Regions from separate parts of the Undibacterium sp. YM2 genome, predicted to be linked through region 1. Evidence: predicted binding sites of a transcription regulator. Region 1 holds the regulator's gene; each other region holds the start of a gene.
The links. The regulator FliA, encoded in region 1, starts transcription of late flagellar genes. The targets are predictions, from matches to a motif close to CTAAAGTTTNNNNNNNNNNNGCCGNTA.
Positions count from the first base shown of each region.

Region 2: the regulator FliA is predicted to act here: its motif matches at 5,109-5,135, upstream of motA (flagellar motor stator protein MotA).
Region 3: the regulator FliA is predicted to act here: its motif matches at 3,054-3,080, upstream of UNDYM_RS30190 (tandem-95 repeat protein).

Region 1 covers NZ_AP018441.1:2,220,704-2,228,853, forward strand. Annotated here, with positions in the region: gene flhB (flagellar biosynthesis protein FlhB) at 1-275, shown strand, start outside; gene flhA (flagellar biosynthesis protein FlhA) at 272-2,359, shown strand; gene flhF (flagellar biosynthesis protein FlhF) at 2,356-3,699, shown strand; gene UNDYM_RS10025 (MinD/ParA family protein) at 3,692-4,522, shown strand; gene UNDYM_RS10030 (RNA polymerase sigma factor FliA) at 4,531-5,262, shown strand; gene UNDYM_RS10035 (flagellar motor protein) at 5,244-5,984, shown strand; gene motD (flagellar motor protein MotD) at 6,015-6,866, shown strand; gene UNDYM_RS10045 (flagella synthesis protein FlgN) at 7,034-7,525, opposite strand; gene flgM (flagellar biosynthesis anti-sigma factor FlgM) at 7,529-7,834, opposite strand; gene flgA (flagellar basal body P-ring formation chaperone FlgA) at 7,962-8,150, opposite strand, start outside.
Region 2 covers NZ_AP018441.1:3,126,802-3,134,951, forward strand. Annotated here, with positions in the region: gene UNDYM_RS14120 (chemotaxis protein CheW) at 1-124, opposite strand, end outside; gene cheA (chemotaxis protein CheA) at 160-2,193, opposite strand; gene UNDYM_RS14130 (response regulator) at 2,244-2,609, opposite strand; gene UNDYM_RS14135 (chemotaxis protein) at 2,661-3,209, opposite strand; gene motB (flagellar motor protein MotB) at 3,275-4,198, opposite strand; gene motA (flagellar motor stator protein MotA) at 4,216-5,076, opposite strand; gene UNDYM_RS14150 (hypothetical protein) at 5,194-5,421, opposite strand; gene UNDYM_RS14155 (hypothetical protein) at 5,418-5,999, opposite strand; gene flhC (flagellar transcriptional regulator FlhC) at 6,015-6,569, opposite strand; gene flhD (flagellar transcriptional regulator FlhD) at 6,608-6,925, opposite strand; gene dnaQ (DNA polymerase III subunit epsilon) at 7,463-8,150, opposite strand, start outside.
Region 3 covers NZ_AP018442.1:163,669-171,818, reverse strand. Annotated here, with positions in the region: gene UNDYM_RS30195 (hypothetical protein) at 1,579-1,797, shown strand; gene UNDYM_RS30285 (hypothetical protein) at 1,915-2,055, shown strand; gene UNDYM_RS30190 (tandem-95 repeat protein) at 3,190-8,150, shown strand, end outside.

The DNA of each region.
Region 1 (8,150 bases):
CCAAGGAACACAATGTGCCCCTGCTGGAAGCACCGCCACTGGCGCGTGCCTTGTACAAACACACTGATCTCGGCGACGAAATACCAGAAGCCCTGTATGCCGCAGTGGCAGAAGTACTGGCCTATGTTTATCAATTGCGCAGTTATACCAAGGCCGGTGGCAACAAACCTGTAGAACCAAGTGATTTATATGTACCAGCTGAGCTTGACCCTAATAATCAAACACAAAGTCAAACACAAAATCAAACAGCTAATCAAGCAGGAGCTCAAGCATGAATAGCTTTACCTTGCCTGCCTGGATGAATGGCATGAATACCAGGGCGCTGGCTGCGCCTTTCCTCATCATCCTGATGCTGGCGATGATGATCCTGCCTCTGCCAGCGTTTATTCTGGACGTGTTCTTCAGCTTCAATATTGCGATCGCCATCATCGTTTTGCTGACCAGTTTATACACGGTCAAGCCGCTGGATTTCATGGTGTTCCCGACCGTGCTGCTGGTCAGCACCATGCTGCGCCTGTCCCTGAACGTCGCTTCTACCCGCGTCGTGCTGACAGAAGGCCACACTGGCCCGGATGCCGCCGGTAAAGTGATTGAAGCCTTTGGTCACTTTTTGATCGGAGGTAATTACACGGTCGGTATCGTGGTCTTCATTATCCTGACCATCATCAACTTTACTGTCGTTACCAAGGGTGCTGGCCGTATTGCAGAGGTGGGTGCACGTTTTGCCCTGGATGCGATGCCGGGCAAGCAAATGGCGATTGATGCTGACTTGAATGCCGGCCTGATCGCTGAGCAGGAAGCCCGCCGTCGCCGTACCGAAGTGGCGCAAGAAGCAGAATTTTATGGTGCCATGGACGGTGCCAGTAAATATGTGCGTGGTGACGCGGTAGCGGGCATCATGGTCACCGTCATCAATATCGTTGGTGGCCTGGTGGTGGGCATGGTACAGCATGACCTGGATTTTGCGACCGCCCTGAAAAACTATACCTTGCTGGCGATTGGTGATGGCCTGGTGGCGCAAATTCCTTCACTGATTATCTCAACTGCGGCAGGTGTCGTGGTCTCGCGCGTGGCCAGCGACCAGGATATCAGTGGTCAGTTAATAGGGCAGTTGTTTGCCAAACCCCAGGTCATGATCATCACTGGCGGTATTATCGGCGGTATGGGCATCATACCCGGCATGCCGCACATCGCCTTCGTTTTGCTGGCAGGCATACTGGTTGGCGGTGGCTACATGCTTAACAAGCGCGCCCAGTTGCCCCCGGTTATTGAAGAAAAAACCGAGGCTCCCGCCACTGCAGGTCAGGAAATGGAAGAAGCAACCTGGCAAGATATCTTGCCAGTCGATACCCTGGGCCTGGAAGTCGGTTATCGCCTAATACCCCTGGTAGATAAAAATCAGAGCGGCGAACTCCTGCGCCGTATCAAAGGCATACGCAAGAAATTTGCCCAGGAAGTGGGATTTTTGTCACCCCCCGTCCATATACGCGATAATCTGGAACTCAAGCCTTCGGCATACAGGATCACCCTCAAGGGTGTGGAAGTCGGTGCCGGTGAGGCATTGAGCGGACAATATCTGGCGATCAATCCTGGCATGGTGACCGGTAATTTGCCAGGTGCCGTCACCAATGATCCTGCCTTTGGCTTGCCAGCGATCTGGATAGACGCCGCACTGCGTGAACAGGCGCAAGCGATGGGGTATACCGTGGTCGATTCTGGCACCGTTATTGCCACCCATCTGAATCACCTGATCACCAGCCATGCGGCAGAGTTGCTGGGGCGCCAGGAAGTGCAGTTGCTCATGGATCACCTGGCAAAAGACATGCCCAAAATGGTGGAAGAGCTGGTGCCAAAAGCCCTGCCTCTGTCCATCCTGCAAAAAGTATTACAAAACCTGCTGGTCGAGGGTGTGCATATCCGCGATATGCGTACCATTATTGAGACCCTGTCTGAGCAAGCCATGCATACCCAGGATGCGAATGAGTTGACGGCGCAAGTCAGGATCGCTTTGGGCCGTGCCATCGTCCAGCAAATCTTCCCGACCGGGAATGAGATGACGGTCATGACCCTGGATAGCCGCCTCGAACGCCTATTGATGCAAGCCCTGCAAACCAGCGGCGCTGATGGCTCTGGCATAGAACCTGGCCTGGCCGACACGCTGGCAAGCCAGACCGAGGCTGCGGCCCAGCATCAGGAGCAAATGGGCCTGACGCCAGTGCTGCTTGTGCCTGCGCCATTGCGCGCCTTGCTGTCACGCTTCCTGCGCCGCAATTTGCCACAACTCAAAGTCTTGTCACACGCAGAAGTACCTGAAACAAAAACCATTAGAGTCACCAGTCTGGTCGGAGGTCAATCATGAACGTCAGAAAATTTACCGCGAACACTTCTCGCGAAGCTTTGCGCATGTTGCGCGATGCTTTGGGGGCAGATGCCGTGATCCTGTCCAACCGTAATGTGGGCGGCAAGGTGGAGATTCTGGCCATGGCTGATGAAGCCATCAGTGCCATTGCACCTGCTTCCAGCGATGAGGCACCGGTGCCTGAAGTGCCGCGCTTTGCTCCTCGTCTTAGCCCTCAATTCCAGTCTGATGAACCACTTATCAGACCGCGTGCGTTTGAGCGAGCCGTGGAGGCTCCTGCAAGTGTGCCGACTTTCAAGGCGGCGACCGGTGCATCTGGTTTTGCCAGTGAAATCGAAGCCCCGGTGAGTGCCAATGAGCTTAACGATGTCATGTCAGAAATACGTTCCATGCGCAGCATGCTGGAATCTCAGTTGGCAGAAATCTCCTGGACACAAACGCAAAAACGCCAGCCACAAAAAGCAGAAATCCTGCGTGAATTACTGGCGACAGGTTTCAGTGCCAGTCTGTCTCGCTATCTGGTGGAAAAGCTGCCTGAAGCAGGCAAGCTTGAAAATGGCCTGGACTGGATCAAAAACGTCCTGACCCGTAACCTGTCAACCATAGACAATGAAAATGAGATGCTGGAAAAGGGCGGGGTGTATGCCCTGGTAGGCCCCACAGGCGTCGGCAAGACGACCACAACGGCCAAGCTGGCGGCTCGTTGTGTCATGCGTCATGGCCCATCCAAACTGGCCCTGATCACGACGGACGGTTATCGTATTGGCGGTTTTGAGCAATTGCGTATCTACGGCAAGATATTGGGTGTCATGGTGCATGCGGTCAAGGATGAGGCAGATTTACGCATCGCCTTGTCGGAGCTCAAGAACAAGCACACGGTCCTGATTGATACTGTCGGTGTCAGCCAGCGTGACAAAATGGTGACTGAGCAGGTGGCAATGTTGTCTGGAACAGACACTCCGGTAAAGCGTTTGCTGTGCCTGAATGCGACTTCAACGGGTGAAACCTTGAGTGAGGTCGTACGTGCCTATCAGGGCAATGGTCTGGCAGGCTGTATCCTGACCAAGCTTGATGAGGCGGCCACCATAGGTGGTGCACTGGATATCGCGATACGCCAGAAACTCATGGTGTATTACGTCGCCAGTGGACAGCGTGTACCTGAGGACCTGCATATCGCCAACAAGCTCTACCTGATAGATCGCGCCTTCAAGCTCAAGCGTGAAACGGCGGCTTTCCGTTATCTGGATGAAGAATTACCCTTGCTGATGGCTGGCGCCGGTATTGCTGGTGCCGCGGCAGGAAAATCAGGACGTGCTGGTCAGGAGGTGTCCCTTGGCTAGTTTCGATCAGGCAGAAGGCCTGCGCCGTATGCTGGCTGGGCCAAAACCACGGGTATTTACCTTTTTGTCAGCCTTGAGAGAAGATGAAAAGAGTGGCATGTTGGTCAATCTCGGGGTGTCGCTGGCGCGCCAGGGTAACCAGGTCTTGATGGTGGATGCGCGCTCTTCCGAAAATAGTGTGGGAGCCTGGTTGAATGCCAACCTTGATCAGACCTTATTGGATGTAGCGAGACAACAGCGTACAATGAAGGAAGCAGTCAAATTGGTGGCTGCAGGCCTGTCGGTAACGATGCTGGCCCGTCACGCGTGGCTGCCGCCCGAAAATACCCGGCATTTGTCCAAAGTATTTGATGTGGCGGCCAACCGTGCGGACCTGGTCATCGTCGATAGTGAGATCAATCTGGATGACAGTTTTCCGCTGGCGACGCTGGATGACAGCGAACTGGTGATACAGGTTTCTGCTGACCCCGACATGATCAAGGCCGCTTACGGATTGATCAAGCGTGTGAGCAACCGGCTGGGGCGACGTGGTTATGGTATTTTAGTGTCCGGAGCATCGGAAAAAGAGGCGAGATTGATTTATACGAATATGGCGCAGGCGGCCAGCCGTTACCTGGCAGTGCCGCTGCACTACGTCGGCCACGTGCCAGAAGATGAACATGTAAGAAAGGCTGCACATTTGGGACGCTCTGTGATTGACGCTTTTCCTAAAGCCCTTGCTTCGCTGGCATTCTCCCGGCTGGCTGAACAATTGGCGAAGACCGCGCGTTCCACCTTATGTGCAGAGGGAGTCCCTGAGCTGGGTGTCGGTCTCGGAATATAATCAAAACAATGTACACCGCGAGCGGAAAATCAGATAAAAACTTCCTGTTAAGGGAGCATGCGCCTCTGGTCAAGCGTCTGGCTTACCAGTTGAAGGCGCGCCTGCCTCCCAGTGTGGAGGTGGATGATCTTGTGCAGGCCGGTATGATAGGCCTGCTGGATGCGGTTAACCGCTACGAAGATACCCATGGTGCCCAGTTTGAAACCTATGCAGTACAGCGCATACGTGGTGCCATGCTGGACGAGTTGCGTAGTAGCGACTGGCTGCCGCGTGGCGTGCGCCAGAACATGCGCAAGATAGAAAATGCCATGAATGTGCTGCAGCAAAAGCTGGGCAGGCCACCGCTGGAAACCGAGGTGGCAAAATCACTCAAGCTGAGCCTTGAAGAGTATCAGAACCTGCTCACTGACAGTGGCGGGCATCAACTGGTCTATTACGAAGACTTTCATGATGCTGATACCAAGGAGCATTTTCTTGACCATTATTGCTCAGACTTTTCTGGCGATCCTCTGCAGGATCTGCTCAATGATGACTTCCGTGACGCCGTCATCGGTGCCATAGACAGCCTGCCGGAGCGGGAGAAATTGCTGATGGGCCTGTACTATGAGCAGGAATTGAATCTCAAGGAAATCGGGGCCGTGATGGGGGTATCGGAGTCGCGGGTTTCTCAATTACACAGTCAGGCAGTTGCCAGGCTCAGGGCATACTTAAGGGAGAAAGCGTGGACTGGGCTAGCATAATTGGTTTGATACTGGTGGTACTCGGCATCGTCAGTGGCCAGCTGATCGAGGGCGGGCGCCTGTCTTCGCTGGTGCAGCCGGCTGCTTTTGTGATTGTGGTCATTGGTACTCTCGGTGCGGTACTCTTGCAAAGCAGGATGAACACCTTCATGCGTGGTGTGCGCATGTTGCGCTGGGTAGTGTCTGAACCGCCTGACAGCAGCAAGAAAAATATTGCCGATGCACTGATCTGGAGTGTGGTGGCCAGGCGTGAAGGCTTCCTGAGCCTGGAACGTTACATGAATGCTTCTACCGATCCCTTCATAGGCAAAGGCTTGCGCCTGGTGATCGATGGCATAGACCCTATACGCTTGAAAGACATACTGGATGTCGATATTTCATTGTATGAAATGGAGCAGCGTCAGGCCGCTAAAATCTGGGAGTCTGCGGGTGGGTATTCCCCGACCATAGGTATTCTTGGGGCTGTGCTGGGGCTTATCCATGTCATGGAAAATCTCAGTGACCCATCCAAGCTTGGTGGTGGTATTGCCGTTGCCTTTGTAGCCACGATCTATGGCGTGGGCCTGGCTAACCTGTTATTTTTGCCCGTCAGCAATAAACTCAAGGAAATCATAGGCCGTGAAGTGACGCGCCGTGAAATGTTGTCCGATATTTTTTATAGCATCGCCCTGGGTGACAGTCCGCGCGTGGTGGAAGAAAGACTGACCAACCACCGCAATTAAGCGACGCAGTGACACTGAAAAAATACACTTATGGCAAGGAAAAAATACCACGAAGAACCAGACAACCATGAGAGATGGCTGGTTTCTTACGCGGATTTTATTACCTTGCTGTTTGCGTTTTTTGTTGTCATGTATGCCATCTCCTCGCTGAACGAGGGCAAATACCGGGTCTTGTCCAACTCACTGACTGGTGCCTTTGGCAAAGTCATGACGGTGAATCCCAAGCCTGTCGATGCGCAGCTTGAGCAAAAGATCAAGCTCGATCCCTTGCCCCTGGTCAAAAACCGTATCAATGAAGGTTTGCGCAAAGAAAAAGCGCAAATGACGACCATGGCCAAAGATATCATGACCGTGCTGGAGCCTCTGGTGCGCGAAGGCAAGGTCAGGGTTACCCAGACCAGCCGCGGTATTACCATAGAAATCAATGCCAGCCTCTTGTTCGCTCCTGGTGATGCGCGCCTGAATGTCGATTCCATACAGGCACTGAGAGCGATTGCCGGTGTCCTCAAGCTTGATACCCATGCCATACAGGTAGAGGGACATACTGACAACCTACCTATCAGTAACCCCATCTTCCCGTCAAATTGGGAATTGTCGGCCGTACGCGCCAGCACGGTTGCCCGTTTGCTCACGGAAAATGGTGTCGATGAAAACCGCGTGACTGCAGTAGGGCAGGGCGCAAAACTACCTGTCAGTGACAATGACACACCGGAAGGGAGGGCCAGAAACAGGCGTGTATCCGTCACCATACTGGCTGTATTGCCTGAACCTGTGATAGAGGTACCCTTGAGCCCAGCATCTGGGGCGGCGGCAACATCATTGCCTGCACCAGCAACGCGGCCAGTTGCGGCATCTTTGTCTGGCGTGGCGCCGGGGCCTTGAAAACCTGAAAATCCTGGAGATTAAGGAGTTTTGCCAGTTACGGGCGGGATAGTCGGCGCAGTATGGTCAGCGCAGCACGGACATGCTAACGAAGTCGTGATCAGAGTTGGTCGTCTGTGAAAATCAGCAGCGCGTAATCAAAGCGCAAGCAGACCGTGCAAGCACGATCAGGTAGCGATATAGCCCTTGCCAAGCGTAGTTTTGACGGTCGATTGACCATTGGGGCCGTACATGGAGCCAGCCTGATTATTGTTTTTCTGTAATAAATGCAAGGTTGCCTGGTTCAGCGATAATCTGCGGTTGATCAGCAAACCATTGGTGCGGTTGTCTTCTTTGGCTTGCACAGTCAGTTGCAATAAAGCATCCCAGTCCTGCGCGCTGGTTTGGGCGACGCCGGCTTGTTGCAAATAAGCCTGCATGCCGTCTATGTCAGCATTAAATCCAAGTTCATTCAAAAAGCTGTTACGCTTTTTTTCCAGTTCTGTCATTTTGACCACAAGCTGTCCCTTGCTCTGGGTAAAGTCATTGAGCTGGACTATATCGCTTTCTACCAATGCCGCCTGCTCTTGCTTGAGCAAATCAGCAAGCGAAGACATGATGCTCACTTCTTCCTGCAGGCATTGTTGAATAGCGCTATGTCCGGAACCTGTTGCGTTCATTTTTTAACGTTTTCTGGCGTTGAGCAAATCTTTAACTGTTTCCAGAAGCCCGTCAGCGACTTTTTCCGAATTGACCTGGAAGCGTCCTTCGGAAATGGCCAGCTTGATAGCTTCCACCTTCTTGGTCTCAAACACAGCATTGCTTGCCTGCGTACTTTGCAAGGCTTGCAACTGTGAAGACAGGGTCGAAATTTGTACTTTCGACGAATTCGCCACGGGTACCGCAGTTTCCGCGGGTTTTTCCGTGCGAGCCTGTTGCGGGCTGACTGGCAGTCCCGCGGTCTTATTCAGTGCGTCATCAATTTTCACAGCGATACCCTCTAGTGTGGGACTTACAAACATCTACATCCAGTTTATCGGCTGTGTAATTTTAAACTTTAACCTTACTGCGAAAAAATATTGCATGTACTTAATTTCAGCTACAAATATCTTGCCATCAGTAAACTATTTCTATAATGCCACCATTCTTCGCAACGCCACTGATGGTTTGCCCTGAACTGGTCTTGGCCTTGGCAATTTGTCCATCTGCCGCATTATTTAGGGCGATGGCATCTGTTGCTACCTGGAAACCTGGGCCGTGGCTGATTACCCGCACTGATTGCCCTTGTTGCACGACCGCAGGACT
Region 2 (8,150 bases), 910 kb from region 1:
CTTTGAGAATGTCGATACCATATTCTTCATTACCCAAAGTAAAAGCAAGGAATTCATGCCCGGCAATATCAGATTTAGCTCCATCTTTTGAGCCTTGATCACTACCCTGTGAAATTTGCGTCATTTCTTTTTCCTCGTCTTAAATTTCTGATTCAATTTTCATCGCGCAGTACGCAAAACAGCAGCGACATCCAAAATAAGTGCAACGCCACCATCACCCAGGATAGTTGCGCCGGAGATCCCTGGGACCTTCTTGTAATTCGACTCTATGTTTTTCACTACTACCTGCTGCTGCCCGACCAGGTCATCAACAAACAAGGCCGCTTTTTTACCATCGACTTCAACGATGACGACTATGCCATCAGATGGATCGGTATACTTTGGTTCAATATCAAAGTACTCGTATAAAGGTACCAGCGGCAGATATTCGTCACGCACTTTCACCACCCTGCCCTTGCCACTGATTTCTTTGATATCTGCCTTGGCGGGCTGCAGCGACTCCATGACAAAGCCCAGGGGCAAAATATAAATTTCATTGCCGAATTTAATCGACATGCCGTCAAGTATCGCCAGTGTCAATGGCAAGGAAATCGTGATTGTCGTGCCATAACCCATGGCTGAGCGTATATCAACAACACCGCCCATGGCGGTAATATTACGCTTGACCACATCCATGCCCACACCACGGCCAGAAACGTCAGTTACCGTCTCCGCAGTAGAAAACCCAGGGGCAAAAATCAGCAACCAGACTTCACTGTCACTCATGGAATCTGAAACCGCCAGACCATTTTGCCTGGCCTTGGCAAGAATTTTCTCTCTGTGCAGGCCACCACCGTCATCACTGACTTCGATGACGATATTGCCGCCCTGATGCACGGCTGACAGGGACAATTTACCAGCCTCGCCTTTACCGGCCTGCAGCCTTGCGGCTGGCATTTCTATGCCATGATCAATACTATTTCTGACCAGATGAGTCAGCGGATCGACGATACGCTCTATCAAGCCTTTATCAAGCTCGGTTGAAGCACCATAAGTTACAAATTCGACTTTCTTGCCCAGCTTGCTGGCCAGGTCCCTGACCATGCGCGGGAAACGCGAAAAAACATAATCCATAGGCATCATGCGTATGGACATCACTGCCTCTTGCAGGTCACGGGTATTTCTCGTCAGATGAGCGATACTACTCAACAGACGCTCATTCGCAATCGGATCAAGGTCCTGGGTACGTTGTTCCAGCATCGCTTGAGTAATGACCAGTTCGCCAATCAGATTGATCAACTGATCAACTTTTTCTATGCCTACCCTGATGGTGGAAGACTCTTGAGAAGCAGCGGGTTTTTCCACCTTTTTCTCAGCTTGCGGTGCCTGCTTCTCAGGCAGCGCTATCTCTGGCGTTTTCTCGACAATGGCATCAGCCTTGCCCTCTTCTGGCGGGAACATCGATTCCAGCGGCTCAAAAAAACCATAGCCAAGTTCATCTTCCGTAGGTGCGGCCTTTTTGACAGGCAGATTAGCTATCTGTTCTTCAGTAATTTTCAGCGTATCGGGATTGAGAATAAAAGAGCAGATAGATATGATGTCATCCTTGCTCTCATTGGTGCGCAATGCAAGAACCACATTCTTGCCATTATTATCCAGCCGTGAAATCGCCCCCAAAAGTCCAAGCTCGGACATGATCGCTGCAGCATCTGCCTCTGACACCTCAGGCATTTCGATTTTGTATGCCGTCTTGAATACGACATCCGCATGATCCATTTCTGAATGATGACTGATAAAACTGGCCGTTGGCGCAGCCACAGGTACCGCGTCCTGCGACAGAGATTGCAACAACATCCTGACATCTGCTACCGCATCCTGATCGACAGGTGTACCCAGCCTGTGCCCATCAAGCTGCATCTTTAAAATATCTTTGGCGATCAGAAAAGCATCTACATGCTCCCCTGTCAACGCCATTTCTCCCTTGCGTATTTTATCGAGCAGTGACTCCAGTATATGCGTCACCTCCGTCATATCTGTCAGGCCAAAGGTCGAAGCACCACCCTTGATGGAATGAGCTGCCCTGAATATGGCATTCAAATCCTCAGGATCAGGCGAAGAGATATCGACGCCAAGTAACAATTTTTCCTTCTCGGCAAGAAGCTCTTCCGCCTCGTCGAAAAACACTTGGAAAAACTGACTCATGTCAATCGTCATTATTAAACTCCGTGATTTACATTTGTTTGCCCAGACACCGGGCCAATAATTCAGCCAATCACTTTTTTAACTACTTCAGTCAACTTCTGTGGATCAAAGGGTTTGACCAGCCAGCCATTCGCACCAGCTGCACGCCCCTTCGCCTTCATGTCATCACTTGATTCTGTTGTCAGCATCAGGATAGGTACGCGCGCATAAGACGGCAGGCCACGCAAGGACTTGATCAGGGTCAACCCATCCATTCTTGGCATATTCTGATCTGTCAGCACCAGATCCACCACCTGGTTACGCGCTTTTTCCAGACCATCCTGGCCATCTACCGCCTCGATTACCTGATATCCGGCTGCTTTTAAACTGAAAGCTACCATCTGCCTCAGAGAGCCAGAATCATCCACAGCTAAAATTGTCTTGGCCATATTTACTCCGTTATACGAATTGTAGGCAGCTTCAGCTTGCTGCCACTTGATTTAAAATAACTCTATGTCACCGCTATCCATATGCTTTTGATGCACTGCTTTACGTAACAAATTCTTCAGGTCGGCGCTTTGCTTTTCCAGGCGCAAGGTAGTCTCACGCAACAAGGCTGTCAACTCATCCGTTTCACCGTCATGCTGCATATCATTGCCGACCACACCCAAGGTTCCCAGCACTTCACGCAAACCTTCACACCTTTGCAAGGTGCGCGATATCAACTGGCTGGTCAAATCCTGGAATTGCAAACTGGTCACAGCCGAACTGATATGCGTGGCAATATCTTCCTGAATTGCCTTGAGCCGTAACACACTGTCGTCGGCAACACCTCCAGAACTGATGATCAGGTTGATTTCTTCCTGCTCACTCGATATGGCGGAGTGCAGCGCCATGAAACTGACGCCCAGCTTTTCTATCGCTTCACCCAAGAGTATCGTTGTTTGCGCAAGGTCAGTCTCAACCTCCAGCAAATGTGCATTTCCATGATCAGACACACCTGATAAAAGTTGCTTAACCTGAGAACCCAACAGTTTCTTTTTGGACATCTTAAGCATCCTATCTATGCATATTGACTTAATGATGCTGCAGTCTTACTTGTAGCTTGTCTATATCAAGGCTTGACTGAAATTTCAGCGCTTGAGTCAGACTGATTTGCAACCTCAATAGAGCCGCCGTCCTGTGAAGCAGATTCTTCTGCCTTTTTATTCATGACGATAATACTGATCCTGCGGTTGATCGGATTAAGTGGATCTGCCTTGTCAAACAGAACCGAGGACGACAAGCCAACCACTCTCAACACCTTGGATTCGTCCATGCCACCATAAATCAGTTCCCGCCTGGAGGCATTGGCACGGTCGGCAGACAATTCCCAATTGCTATAACCTCGCTCACCACTGCCATAGGGAGCCGCATCAGTATGACCCGACAGGCTGATGCGATTCGGTACATCATTAAGTGCCTTGCCAATCTCATGCAAAATTTCCCGCGTGTATGGTTGCAGGTCTGCCTTGGCCGAAGCAAACATGGGACGATTTTGCTCATCTACCATCTGTATCCGCAAACCGTCAGTAGTGATATCAAGTAAAAGCTGTTTCTTGTATTGTTTTAGCGTAGGGTTGGATTCTATGGCAGCTTCAATCTTGGACTTCAGGCCCTTCAGCCGCTCTGCCTCAACTTTTGCCAGGGCGGCCTCAGCAGCTTGCAGGTTATAAGTTTTCTTTTGCGTGTCAATCTCACCTTTACGGCTTTGCCCTTCACGCGCACTCAAATCCTTGCCACCACCCTTGATCACACTGGAACTATCACCGCTACCGTCGCCACCCGCCATTGCCACTTTTAAAGGTGTCTGAAAATACTCAGCTATACCATTCAAATTACCTTTGGCAGTCGAGCCCAGCAACCACATCAACAGGAAAAACGCCATCATTGCTGTCACAAAGTCAGCGTAGGCAATTTTCCAGGCACCACCATGATGGCCACCAGCCACCTTCTTGATGCGCTTTACAATAATCGGTCGTAGTTCTTCGCTTGCCATCATCAATCCAGTTTTTATTATTTAGATTTCGATTGCTTAATATGATCTTCCAGTTCGCTGAACGTTGGCCTTTCAGTGGAATACAACACCTTCCTGCCAAATTCTACTGCCAGCGCAGGTGCATAACCATTCAGGCTTGCCAGCAAAGTCACTTTGATACATTGAAAAGTCTTGGATGACTCATCCAGTTGCTGTTCCATCAAACCGGCCAGCGGACCAACAAAACCATAAGCCAGCAAAATACCCAGGAAAGTACCCACCAGTGCATGTGCAATCAGGATACCAAGTTCTGATGGCGGGATACCCACAGATTCCATCGTATGCACCACCCCCATCACCGCCGCCACAATACCGAACGCCGGCAAGCCATCACCCAGCTTGGCAATGAAATGTGCAGGAACTGCACCTTCGTGATGATGCGTTTCCAATTCATTGTCCATCAGATTTTCAATCTGGAAGGCATCCATATTCCCCGAAACCATCAGACGCAGATAATCGCCTATGAATTCCATCATGTGATGATCATGAACAATAGAAGGATATTTGCTGAACAAGGGGCTGTCTTCAGGCTTCTCAATATCACCCTCGATAGACATCAGGCCTTCTTTGCGCACCTTTGTCAACACATCGAAGAGCATCGTCATCAGCTCCATGTAGAGAGCCTTGGTATATTTTGAGCCTTTCAGAACACCCGGAAGTGCCTTCATGGTGGCCTTCAGGGTTTTCGCATTGTTACCGACGAGGGAAGCGCCAACGGCAGCACCACCTATCATCAACAATTCCAGCGGCTGGAACAATACCGCAATATGTCCACCGGACATGACAAAGCCACCAAATACCGAGCCCAATACGACGAGATAGCCGACGATAACTAACACGAGCTGTTACTCCTTAGAGGGAATTTTTATAATATCGACTACACTACCTCAGACCGGAAGCATTCACCAGAAATGGAAGGTTAAATATTGCTTCTGGAATACATTTCACTATATGCATTATATGCGCCAGACATAAAGAACGGGGTCATTCGCATTGCTTTTTATAGTTAAATCCGCCTCAACACCGGGCACTTTGAACTCATAACTCATGAACTGCGTACCTGGCCGCATCTCAGCACGGACTTTTTCCCACAATCCTGGCATGGCCGCCGGAGACAAGTAGGCAAAGACCGCATCAAATTCAGCAAAATCCAGTTGCAAATAATCTTTTAAATAGAAACTCACCCTGGGGCCAGCCCATTTAGCCCTGAACCAGCTGACCAGCCAGGGAAAAGGCGCAACCTCCACCCCAAAAAAAGACTGCTGAGGACGCAATCTGGCAAGACTGACAGACACCCCCCAAAACCACTGCCGATATCAATGAAAGACAAACCATCGCGCGCAGGTAGTTGCTCAAGAATACACGGCAACAAACTGGATTTGGAAGGAAAATATGGAACTTGAGTGCGGTAAGTTGACCAAAACAACAATACCATCAACACGAAAATCGCCAGACTGATACCAGGATGCAGTTGAAAAACCAGCGAAGCGACGACCGCAAAGGGAAAGACGAACTGAATAAACCACCACCACCAGTTCATACGCAGCAGATAGCTGCAGGCAGAAGCAAGGCTGGCGTGAATGAAGAGCAGTAAAAAGGGGGAAAGTTTGCCGCCGAGTTGCCACCGGTCGGCGACATACAATAGATAAGACAGGCCTAAAGCCAATAGCTGGATAAGAACTGCCAGGAAAACGGGCGAAGAAAGCACTCCGCCATCTGGTAGGAATTTGCCTTTACGGGTTTTTGATGACGCTACCTCCAAGGCTCCTCCTGAATTTTATGCCACCATTTCCAGTGTGGCCTCCGCATCTTTTGCTTTTTTTGTTTTACCTGCCCGTGACGGGACGTGGCATAAACCACAAGCATAATCATCATGCAAATCCAGGCTATGCGCAACAAAATGCCCACCGCATTTGCAACATTTTGCAAAACTCAGCATTTTCCCCTCAAAGAAGCGCACCAGAGTCCAGGCACGTGTCAGGGATAAGACAGGCTCTTCGCCAGCAGGAACAGGCACCTGCTCCAGATACAGGCGGTATGCCTTGATGACAGCATCGATACCATCAACACCAGCATGCTCACGCAAATACTTATGGATGTTCATGAACAGGGACGAATGGATATTTGGCTGCCAGGTAATAAACCAGTCAGCAGAAAAAGGCAGCATGCCTTTTGGAGGGGATACCCCCTTCAACTCCTTGTATATCTTCAGCAGACGCTCACGCGACAAGGAAGTCTCAGATTCCAGCAACTGCAACCTGGCACCCAGATTGACCAATTCAATTGCCAATTGAATTTCGTGAGCCTCGTTTACTACGCTTTTGCTTGCCATGATATTTCTCCGTCCGCTTCGATTCAATGCCTGACAAATTAATGGATTTCTTCAACTGGCTGACCAGCCATCAAAATCGCAGCATGGGAATGCGCAAGCGCACGCTCCTTGTTGTAATTTGTCAACATGCACAAAATGGAACTATCTTCGAAGCGGAAGCGCGCCAACATCATGTTGGAGCCAGCCAGCTTCAAGATCTGGGCATTATTCAAACCTTCGATCAGGTCTGCAATTTCTTTACCAATACCCAAACGGAAAATAGCGGTCGCTTTATCAGCGCGAATCATTTGTTGTGCCAACATCAAATAACTCAAATTGGCATCCCGAATCTCGGCCATCATATCGTTCTGCGTCATTTTCCCACCCTCCAGTTTTGTTATCAGCGGCATGTTTGCGTTGCCAGTGAGATACATTGTGCAGGTTGGCCAAAAGTGGCTGTATAAGCGGGATTCCGTATTTAAAGCAAGAATAAAACGAAGACATGCCGTAGGAAAATATCCTACAGGCACATTTAGACATCTACAAAATGAAATTTCGTAGAAAACAGATTTTAATTTTTTCAAACCAACAAAATCGAGCAATTCGAAAAAATTTAATAAAAACAAAGACTTGCGCATAAATTTAGGTTTTATCGCATCGTCTTATAATCATTAACGGCAGCACTTTAGAAAACTTTAGGGAAAATTTAAAAATATTTTCGATTTATTTTCATTAGCTTGTAACGGCAACAAATTGTGAAATCTTTAGGGCTGATCGCAAAAAAAATCAAAAAAAAATCACCTGTTTGCAACAGGTGATTCATTTTGAGTTGATTACTTGGCTATTTAATCTATTGCTTCCTGCATTTATTGTCTTTCACACATATCAATAAGACCATAAACCTGGTTTATTTCCTACAAAGTCGCACGCCAGATGCATTTGTCTTTAATCTGCTTATCCAGCCCTGTCAGGAGTTTTTCGTGCTCACCCATCTCTTCTTCCGTGGCCATCAATACAGCAATCTCGCCAACCGGCATATCAAAAGCCACGACCTCCTGCACTTTTGGCGCATCGTCTTCTTCTACTTCAATCTCAAAGCTGTTCTGTCCGCGTGACATTGCCAGAAAAACATCTGCCAATAATTCAGCATCCAGCAAAGCGCCGTGCAATTTGCGGTGGGAATTCGAAATTTCATAACGGGTACAGAGCGCATCCAGCGAATTACGCTTACCTGGATGCAATTCTTTTGCCTGAACCAATGTATCAATGACACTGGGGCAATATTCTGTCAATACGGGCAAATCCAGACGCGCGAGTTCGGCATTCAAAAATCCGATGTCAAAAGGTGCGTTATGGATAATGATTTCGGCATCTTTGATATAAGCGCAAAACTCTTCGGCAATCTCGGCGAACTTAGGCTTGTCGCTCAAAAATTCGGTGGTCAGGCCGTGAACTGCCAAAGCACCTTCTTCGGAATCTCGCTCAGGATTGATGTAGCGATGGAAATTATTACCTGTCAGCTTGCGGTTTACTAATTCTACGCAACCAATTTCTATAATGCGGTCGCCATTGCGCGCATTCAAACCCGTGGTTTCGGTATCG
Region 3 (8,150 bases), on a different replicon from region 1:
AAGTCCACCAGCTGTAATTCGCTCGGCCAGAGTTCGATAGCTGAGCCTACTTTTTTAGGCGTTGAATGTCCTCGTACATAGTTTCGATAAGCGAAATTTTCGAACGTTCATCGTCTTGGAAATTACCTATTTCCTGGATATTCATCGATCCTTCACCTTTAACGAATGCAATAGTTTAAAAATGACCACTTGAGAGAATGACCAGCACAACCCGAATATTCAAGTTGTCGTAGAACGTCGTACTTTGTCGTACTCTGTCGTAACGATAGCCTAGCGGAGTACGGCCCATTACCCATTAACCTATGAAAATAGCGAACAATTTGGAGGCGTGAGAAAAGTGCGCCACTTTTTCAGTCAAAGTGCTTGCATTGAGAGTCAAAACACTGTCCAATAGCGTCGTCGGCACCCGGCACTTCAAGAACCTACAAACTCCTAATCAAATTGACTCCCCAATGCCATGCAATGGAGAGTCCAATGACTCAAAGATCACTACGCCTGAATATCAGGCACTATCCATAGGAAATGATCTTTTCTACTCAAAAAAATAGATTTTATTGAACAGAATTGCTTACGCAAATCGCGCTTTTTTTTCTACAGAAATTAAATATCGGGCAAACACAGAGTACATCTAGAGTACAACGCTGAAGTGGCTTTGCGCCGGTTATCAAATACAGAAACACCACAGAAACACAAAATTTACCGCACCAAAATCGTACGCTGTAAATCACAAAAATCGCTGGTACTTTCTGCCAGGCTCCAAACAGAAAACACACAGGCATTTGAATAATAGCTGCTATGGGATTGCCCCCGGATGTCGGAAGGAATGAGCGCTGAGCTCGCCAACCGGTGTGTAACAGCGTCTAGCTCAAGGCTGGATACATAAAATGCCGGTCCTCACGTGACCATGGCTACCCGCCAGTAAGACAATGGTTAGAAACGTGACGCATGGGACACGACAAGTCCCAGGTCTTCCCAGAGTATTGGGGAAGCGACCGTAGGAAGTGATTCCTATGGGGTTTCGAAGTTCAGGCATTTGGCAGCTCGGAACCAATTCAGCGTATTTAAGGATGCCCGCCATGGCCACCACAAATGTGAACGCCTAGCACCTGAGTAACCACCAGGGCGCGTAAGCAAAAAACGAAACACTTTTCGAGAGCTTGAGAAAAAAATTGACGAAAGATAAATTACTCGAAATAATTCACGCAAACGCAGGAGCCCGCCAAAATGGCCGCGTCGCGTCAGAAAGAGCATTCACTGAGCACAAAGAGTCGTTGGAAGCCAGCTTCAAGCAACTTACGGAACTGGGTTTTAAGCTACAGGAGCCAGCTGACCTTCAGCTAAGACATGTAAAATCGTTAATTCATTATTGGATTCGCAAGAAACAAGCGAAGCCAAAAACAATAAAAGTTAGCTCACCTACGTGGGCAAGGCAAATGCACATTTAATGCGCGTGGAAGCCGCAGCTCGAACGCCCAAAAGCGCCGCCTAGGAATCATACTACGCATGGAATTGGCATTCGGCCTCCGTACAATACTCTTGGGCCTGAGTGAAAACAAGAGACAAAATCGACCAAACGTCATGTCAGCTTACTACTGCAATTTTGGCAAGCGTGTCTCTGTCGATGACGTTACGATCGCACTCACTGTCATCGATAAGGCACTTGGCCTCCTTGCCAAAGTCAACCTGCCAGAAGTACCAGAACACCTCAAGGACGACTGCCATGAGGTACGCGGCACTCTCGAAGAATCCGGGCTGGAAATTACCTTGCGCCAGACCCATTACCAACCACACTGGTAGATGAACCTATTGTTTTTGCTTTACGTCGGGTAACTGTGCGATCTTTGCAGTAGACGTTTTTGCTTTTATGGTACATTTAGCTCAATCGACAAAGGCTTTTGTCAAGGATATATGGAAATGACTCTAAATCGTGTTTTGCAACAGATCAAGATTGCAGCGAAAGAAACCCCTCGTCTTTATTTTGCACCGCTTGTCGGAGCAATAAAGGGCATTCGAGCCGAATTTGCGAAACTGGATAGTGTTGACAAAAAAAGTTAAGGTCAAACATTAATAAAAAAATTTCACAGCAAATGCCCCGTAAATACGGGGCATTTTTATCACGAAAGTCCATCTTCTCAGCGTTTTTCGAGCCAGTCATGTGTTAGGGCTGATTCACACTCTCAAAGTTCCCTTCCTGAATAGTTCCTCAGATCATATGGCTACCTGCGGTTTGGCGTGAATAGCCAGTGAATTTCCACTCGATTCCGTTCACATCGGGTCCTTAACGTCCTTAGGCTAATAAGCTGGGCAAATGTCGCTTGTCCCATTGCAAATTCCCCATACCAACCAATTTTTCCAACTCCGACGCGGTGAGCTGTGTTGGAAAAGTTTGTAGCTCATTCCACTAAATTTTCCAACTTCGACACTGATCATCAGGTCGAATTTTTCTGTGTTGCGTTTTTGCTCTATTTGTCGCGCCTAAGCCGTTACCAATTTTTTTTGTACAAGCATGGTACTTCAGGATAAAAAATAAAATTGTCTAAACTGATATTGTTGTTCAGCCTGGCTGCCGCAGTATCGTCTAACGTTCAGACCTCGAGTGTTCGAGTTTATGATCCCAAAAATCTCCAGGCATTCACCGCCTCCAGAAACCCAACTGCCGGCCCAAATATTCTTGCGTCGGACCTTGTTTTTAATCCGGATCCAATGCCCGTTGTTCCGGCATCCCCATCCGATATCTATCGCGCAGACTTCGTGAAGGATCAGAAGGCATAAGACGACGCGATCGCAAAACGCGCAAATGGATCCAGAAGAATATCGAGATAAGAAACCAAACACTCCTAAATTCGCCATACAAGGATTTTGCAACCGAACAGGGCTATAGCGCGGCGGCAGCAGCGGATCCATACAAAAAAAGCAATGTTGCTACAGTTGCAATTCAATGCAAAAAAATATGTGAATGCACCCTAATTTCATTGTTGATTTATCTATCTATGTTTTTTTATATAAATGGATATTTAAAAATTTTATTTTTTTGAGAATTAATCGCAATAAGGCTAAACCTTTTCACAAATCCGTGGATGCATTGTTCAGTTAGAAATAAGTGCAGTCGATGCGTCTTGATCTCGTAGTTTGCTTTTATAGCAAGCATGAGGCAGGGCGGTATTCCCAGACAATAAAGGATAGTTAAAAATGGTAGCGATAGTCAATGGACAAGGTTTAGGCGCAAATCTCAATGTATTCACAGGTCTGGGACAAAAGAGCCGGCTGAACCAGTCTGTGGTGGGGAGTAATGGCCAGCGCATCTACGTCAATGGCAAGAGTGGCAATCTGGTTGTACAAAATCAGGACTTGCAATTATTTGACCATGGGCTCGATCTTGGCGCGCTGCGTACCTACAACAGCAGCGGCAAATTCACCGACGACAATGGCGATAACTGGCTGGTGGGCTTTTATGCCAAACGCCTTGATGTTGTTGGACAATTGGGTAAGGCAGGCAGCAGCATCATCAGGACCGAAGCCGATGGTGCCCGTACCAGTTTCTCCTGGAACGACACGCTCCAGAAATACACAGGCCAAAGAGAGGGTGGGCATGCCAGTGAAATCACTATTGATGGCGGGCAATTACTGTGGAGCCAGCAAGGTAACTGCCTCTCTGAATCCTATGATGCCGGCAGTGGCCGCCTGCTTGCCACCATAGACCCGCTTGCGTACCGCATCAGCTATGAATACGACAGCAAGGGCTTGCTTGCCAAAGCCATTTCAGATAATGGTGTTTCCACCAGCTACCACTACGATGGCAATAATCTCAGCAACATCCAGACACATGCTCTGGATGTTGCAGGACAGTGGCAGGAACAAAACAGCGTTCATTACACCTACGATGCGCAAAACCGCCTGTCCGCAGTGAGCCTGAGTACAGCCGGTAATGGCGGGGTTGCTGGCAGCACCTATACCACTCGCTACACCTATGATGGCGACAGCAAACGCCTGGCCAGCATTGATCAAAATGATGGTACCCAACTTAGCTTCACCTACCAGGAAATCGGTGGAGAATACCGCCTCACACAAATTGAAGACGGCCAACAGCAAGTGACCCGTTTTGTCTACGATTTTGGCAATGGAGTTACCACTGTCGAAGACAGTCAGCATCACAATACCGTATTGAGCTACCGTACTGACGGCAAGCTCGTTGCCATAGACCAGCCTTTGCAAGACCAGGGCACTACGCATACTGAACTTCAATACGACGATCAGGGCAATTTACGCAAGGTCATTGGTGACAATGGTTTGCTCAGCGAAATGCAATATGACACCGAAGGCAGACAAACCTCAGGTCGCGATACAGATGGCAATACCCGGACACGAACCTATGACAGTCTCGGGCAGTTGCGTAGCGAAACCATACACCTGAATGCCGATGACCTTGATCCTGCCGCAAATGGCAAAGACAGTACCACACGTTACTACTATGTTGCTGCCTCCTCAGGCCGCGGTGAATTGCTCCGTTTTATCATCGATGCACAAGGGCAGGTCACCGAATATCGCTACAATGCACAAGACCAACGTACCAGCGCCCTGACTTTTGCCGCCACTACCATCGATGCTGCCAGTTTGAGCGGTGATGAAACTGCCGATGCCATTGAGAGTCTGGTGCTGGAACGCGCCCATCTCAAAGAGACAGAAAGCCAGTCAGCATACCGTACAGATATTCTGCGCACCGACCTCAGCTATGACGCCCATGGACAATTGGCCAGCGTCATTCACTATCTCAAGGTCAATGCCGATACCGGTTTTAGCGGTGTCGCTGATGGGCAGGCAGAAACACGCTATGTCTACGACCAGGATGGCCTTTTACTGTCCAAAGTCGAGCTTGCCAGCGCCTTGCAAATAACTTATGCCCACGATGAACAGGGACGCTTGCTCAGCGTGACAGAAGGCCCACAAATCAGCACTGTCAATCAGCATGATCAAGGCGCCATGCGTCTGAGCCTCACTGTCGCAGCAGGAGAGCAAACGACCCAGATTTACGGTAATGACGGCCATCTCGTCACTGCCTTTCTGGCAAATACTGCCGGCATCGGCGGTGAAGCGGAAGAGGTACTGCCCGGTGTGCAGGATATCCAGGGCAGTATTGCCCAGCCTGGTGAACAAGACAATTACCAGTTCGTCGTCAAGGAACGCTCACGCTTCTTTTTTGATGGTGTACAAGGCGATAAAATCCAGTGGAAACTCGACAATGGCGTCACTACCCTGTTCCCGAACAGAAATATGGGTGATAGCACAGATCCGTTTCTCGAATTGAATGCCGGTACTTACCACCTGACTGTGAGTGCCCAGCAAGGCAAGACGGGTAACTATAACTTCCGTTTGCTGGGCGAAAGTGCTGCTATTACTTTGCCAGAAAACACCGAAGTTACCGATAATCTGCAGACAGCCAACCAGGCGCAACTCTATGCAATCGAAGCCCAGGCCGGAGACCGTCTGTACTTCAGTCACGGTGCTGCTACGTCCGGTAATAACTGGAACTGGCGCATTTTTGGACCAGATGCATCGCTTCTCGGCAGCGGTGCATCATGGACTGATAGTGGTGCCCTGATTGCTGCCAAACCTGGCAAGTACTGGGTCAGCATAGAAGCGGCAACACCAGGCAGTAGCGCTGCCGTGCCCTATGCCTTTACCATGTTCAGACAGACACCTGTCAATACTCCAGCAAGTTTTGCCCAGGCTTACCATGTTGAGTTAGCCACACCAGGAGCTGCTGCCAGCTATGACTTTGATGTAAGCCAGCCATCCTGGTTGAAATGGGACCAGCTATCCTACGCGACGAATATCAACTGGCGTTTGCTCAATACGAAAGGACAAGTACTTGCCAGCGGCAACGCTGGCAGTGTGAATGAAACCCGTCTTGCTCCTGTCAATGTACTTGCGGGGCGTTACCGTCTGGAATTCTCTGGTAGCGACAACAATCCTGGTGCACTCGACTTCCGCATGTTGGCCATTGCTGAATCTGCACCTGTGACCCTCATTGACGGGCAGACCGTCGCCATAGGCTCTGCTTCGGGGCATGAAGACAATGTCTATCTCTTCCATGCAGATGATAAGACCAACTTGAGTATCAGCCCCCAATTTGACAGAAGTGACGTGCTCGGCCAGTATCAGGTAACTGACCGTGCCGGTCATGTACTCCAGCAAGGCGAACTCGGCAATAACAGCTATGTTAACCTTGGCTTGCTACAAAGTGGTGATTACTACTTGTGGTTGGGCGGTGCTTTGACCAATGGTGCAGGATTCACAGGCAGCATGCATATGCAGACATGGGCTGCCCAAGCCATCAACAGTGGCGAACTGGCCGCCAATGGCGTGAGTGAAATCAAGGGCGACGTCACCGCAGCCGGACAAGTTATTAAAAATAACTTCCATGTCACCGAGGCTGGTACCTGGGTATTCGAGACGGCGACCAATTTGCTCAATACCCAGTGGGAGCTGGTTGGCCCGAATGGCGTTGTATTGACAGCCCGTGATCTCAATAAGACACAAGCTGCGGGCGGCGTTGCAGCCTACCTCAGCGCTGGCGATTATCAACTGACAGTGAGTGCAGGTAAAAATGTTGGCGCATATGCCCTGCATGCAAGCGCACTGAGCAATGCAGTTGCCCTGACAGATGCGCAGGCCCTGAGCCTGCCGGAGCTGGCAGTGGGCGAATCCGTTCTCTTACGCGCAGCATCTGCGTCACAAGACCGCTTTGACTATAACCTCAACGCCCAAAATGGCGAATTCAATGTCCAGGTCTTTGACCAATTTGGACGCAGCCGTTATAGCAGCGTCAGCGCAACAGGACAGTTTGAACAAGCGGCAGCGCAGGGTGATATCTACATTCGTGTTACTCGCGCTACAGCCGGGCCGGGCAGTGTTCAATTCACCACCTTACGTACGCTGGCAAACGTAGCAACACCAGCGCTGGGCACACCTATTAATCTGGGGCAGACAGTAATCGTCAGTGCGGCACCGCAAAGCAAGGCCACCTATAGTTTTGACCTGGCTCAGGATGGTTTGTTGTTTTTTGATTATCCATTCGGTGGTGTTAATGATGTTGAAGTGACCGGTACCTTACAGAGTTTTAGTCTATACGTTCCGACACCAGGAACCAACGGCGCTCCTGTCTGCCTGGGATGGGCCCCAGCAGGTCACTATAAAGTCAGTTTCGGTCGCTTTGCCGTCGAAGACTACGCATTTACTGTAAAAACCGTCCAGTCTGCGATTCAAGCTCTGCCGGATCAAGTCACGACAGGTGCGCTGGCAGCTAATCAAGGTGCTGCTTTATATCGCTTCGATGCTCAGGCTGGTAAAGATTATGAATTAGACAGTCTGGTGAGTGACGGCTTTTTGGGATATGAGGTATTCGATAGTTACGGGCATCGTCTTGATAGTGGTTTCACTTATGGATTGAAGAAGCAAAGCTGGTCGGTCAGCACAGAACAAAGCGCTTACATCCTTGTGTACAGAAATCCTGCAGACCTGAGTGCTGCACAAAATGTCGATTTCCGTATCAGCTCTTCTGCCTCCATAGCCAAAACAGAAGCAGGTCTGCTCGCCGAAGGGGCGGCAGTGACCGTACCTGTCCCCGCGCTTGGTGGCGGTCGAAGCCGCCTGATCGATTTTACGATAGAACACGATGGCTGGTGGACAGTCAGCGACCTCAACGCCAAGGCTGAAGGGCAGCAGGGCATCTGGGCGCTGGACCCAACGGATATCAATAGCGTCAATTCCGGCAAGGCATCCGGCAGGTATTCACAAAACGCGACACCAGTTTATCTGAGTGCCGGAAAACACCAGTTGCTCATACAAAATACGGGTGGAATGCCAGATCAGCCAGGCATCGGTGGTTTCTTTGACTTTGACCTGAGTCTGTCAAAAGCGGAAACCCTGGTACTTGCCGACAACACTGATACCAGCCTGAGTGCAGCGCAGATCAACCTGCTGGAGGTCAATGCGACACCTTCGGACAAGATCACATTACGCATTCATTCTGCTGATGGTCAACATGCCTACGCAGTGCAGGCCTACGACCGCCTGGGGCAGTACCTCAATACTATCTCTGAATTTGATGAAGTCACGGGCGATCAAAGGCTCACGATCACGCAAAGCAATGT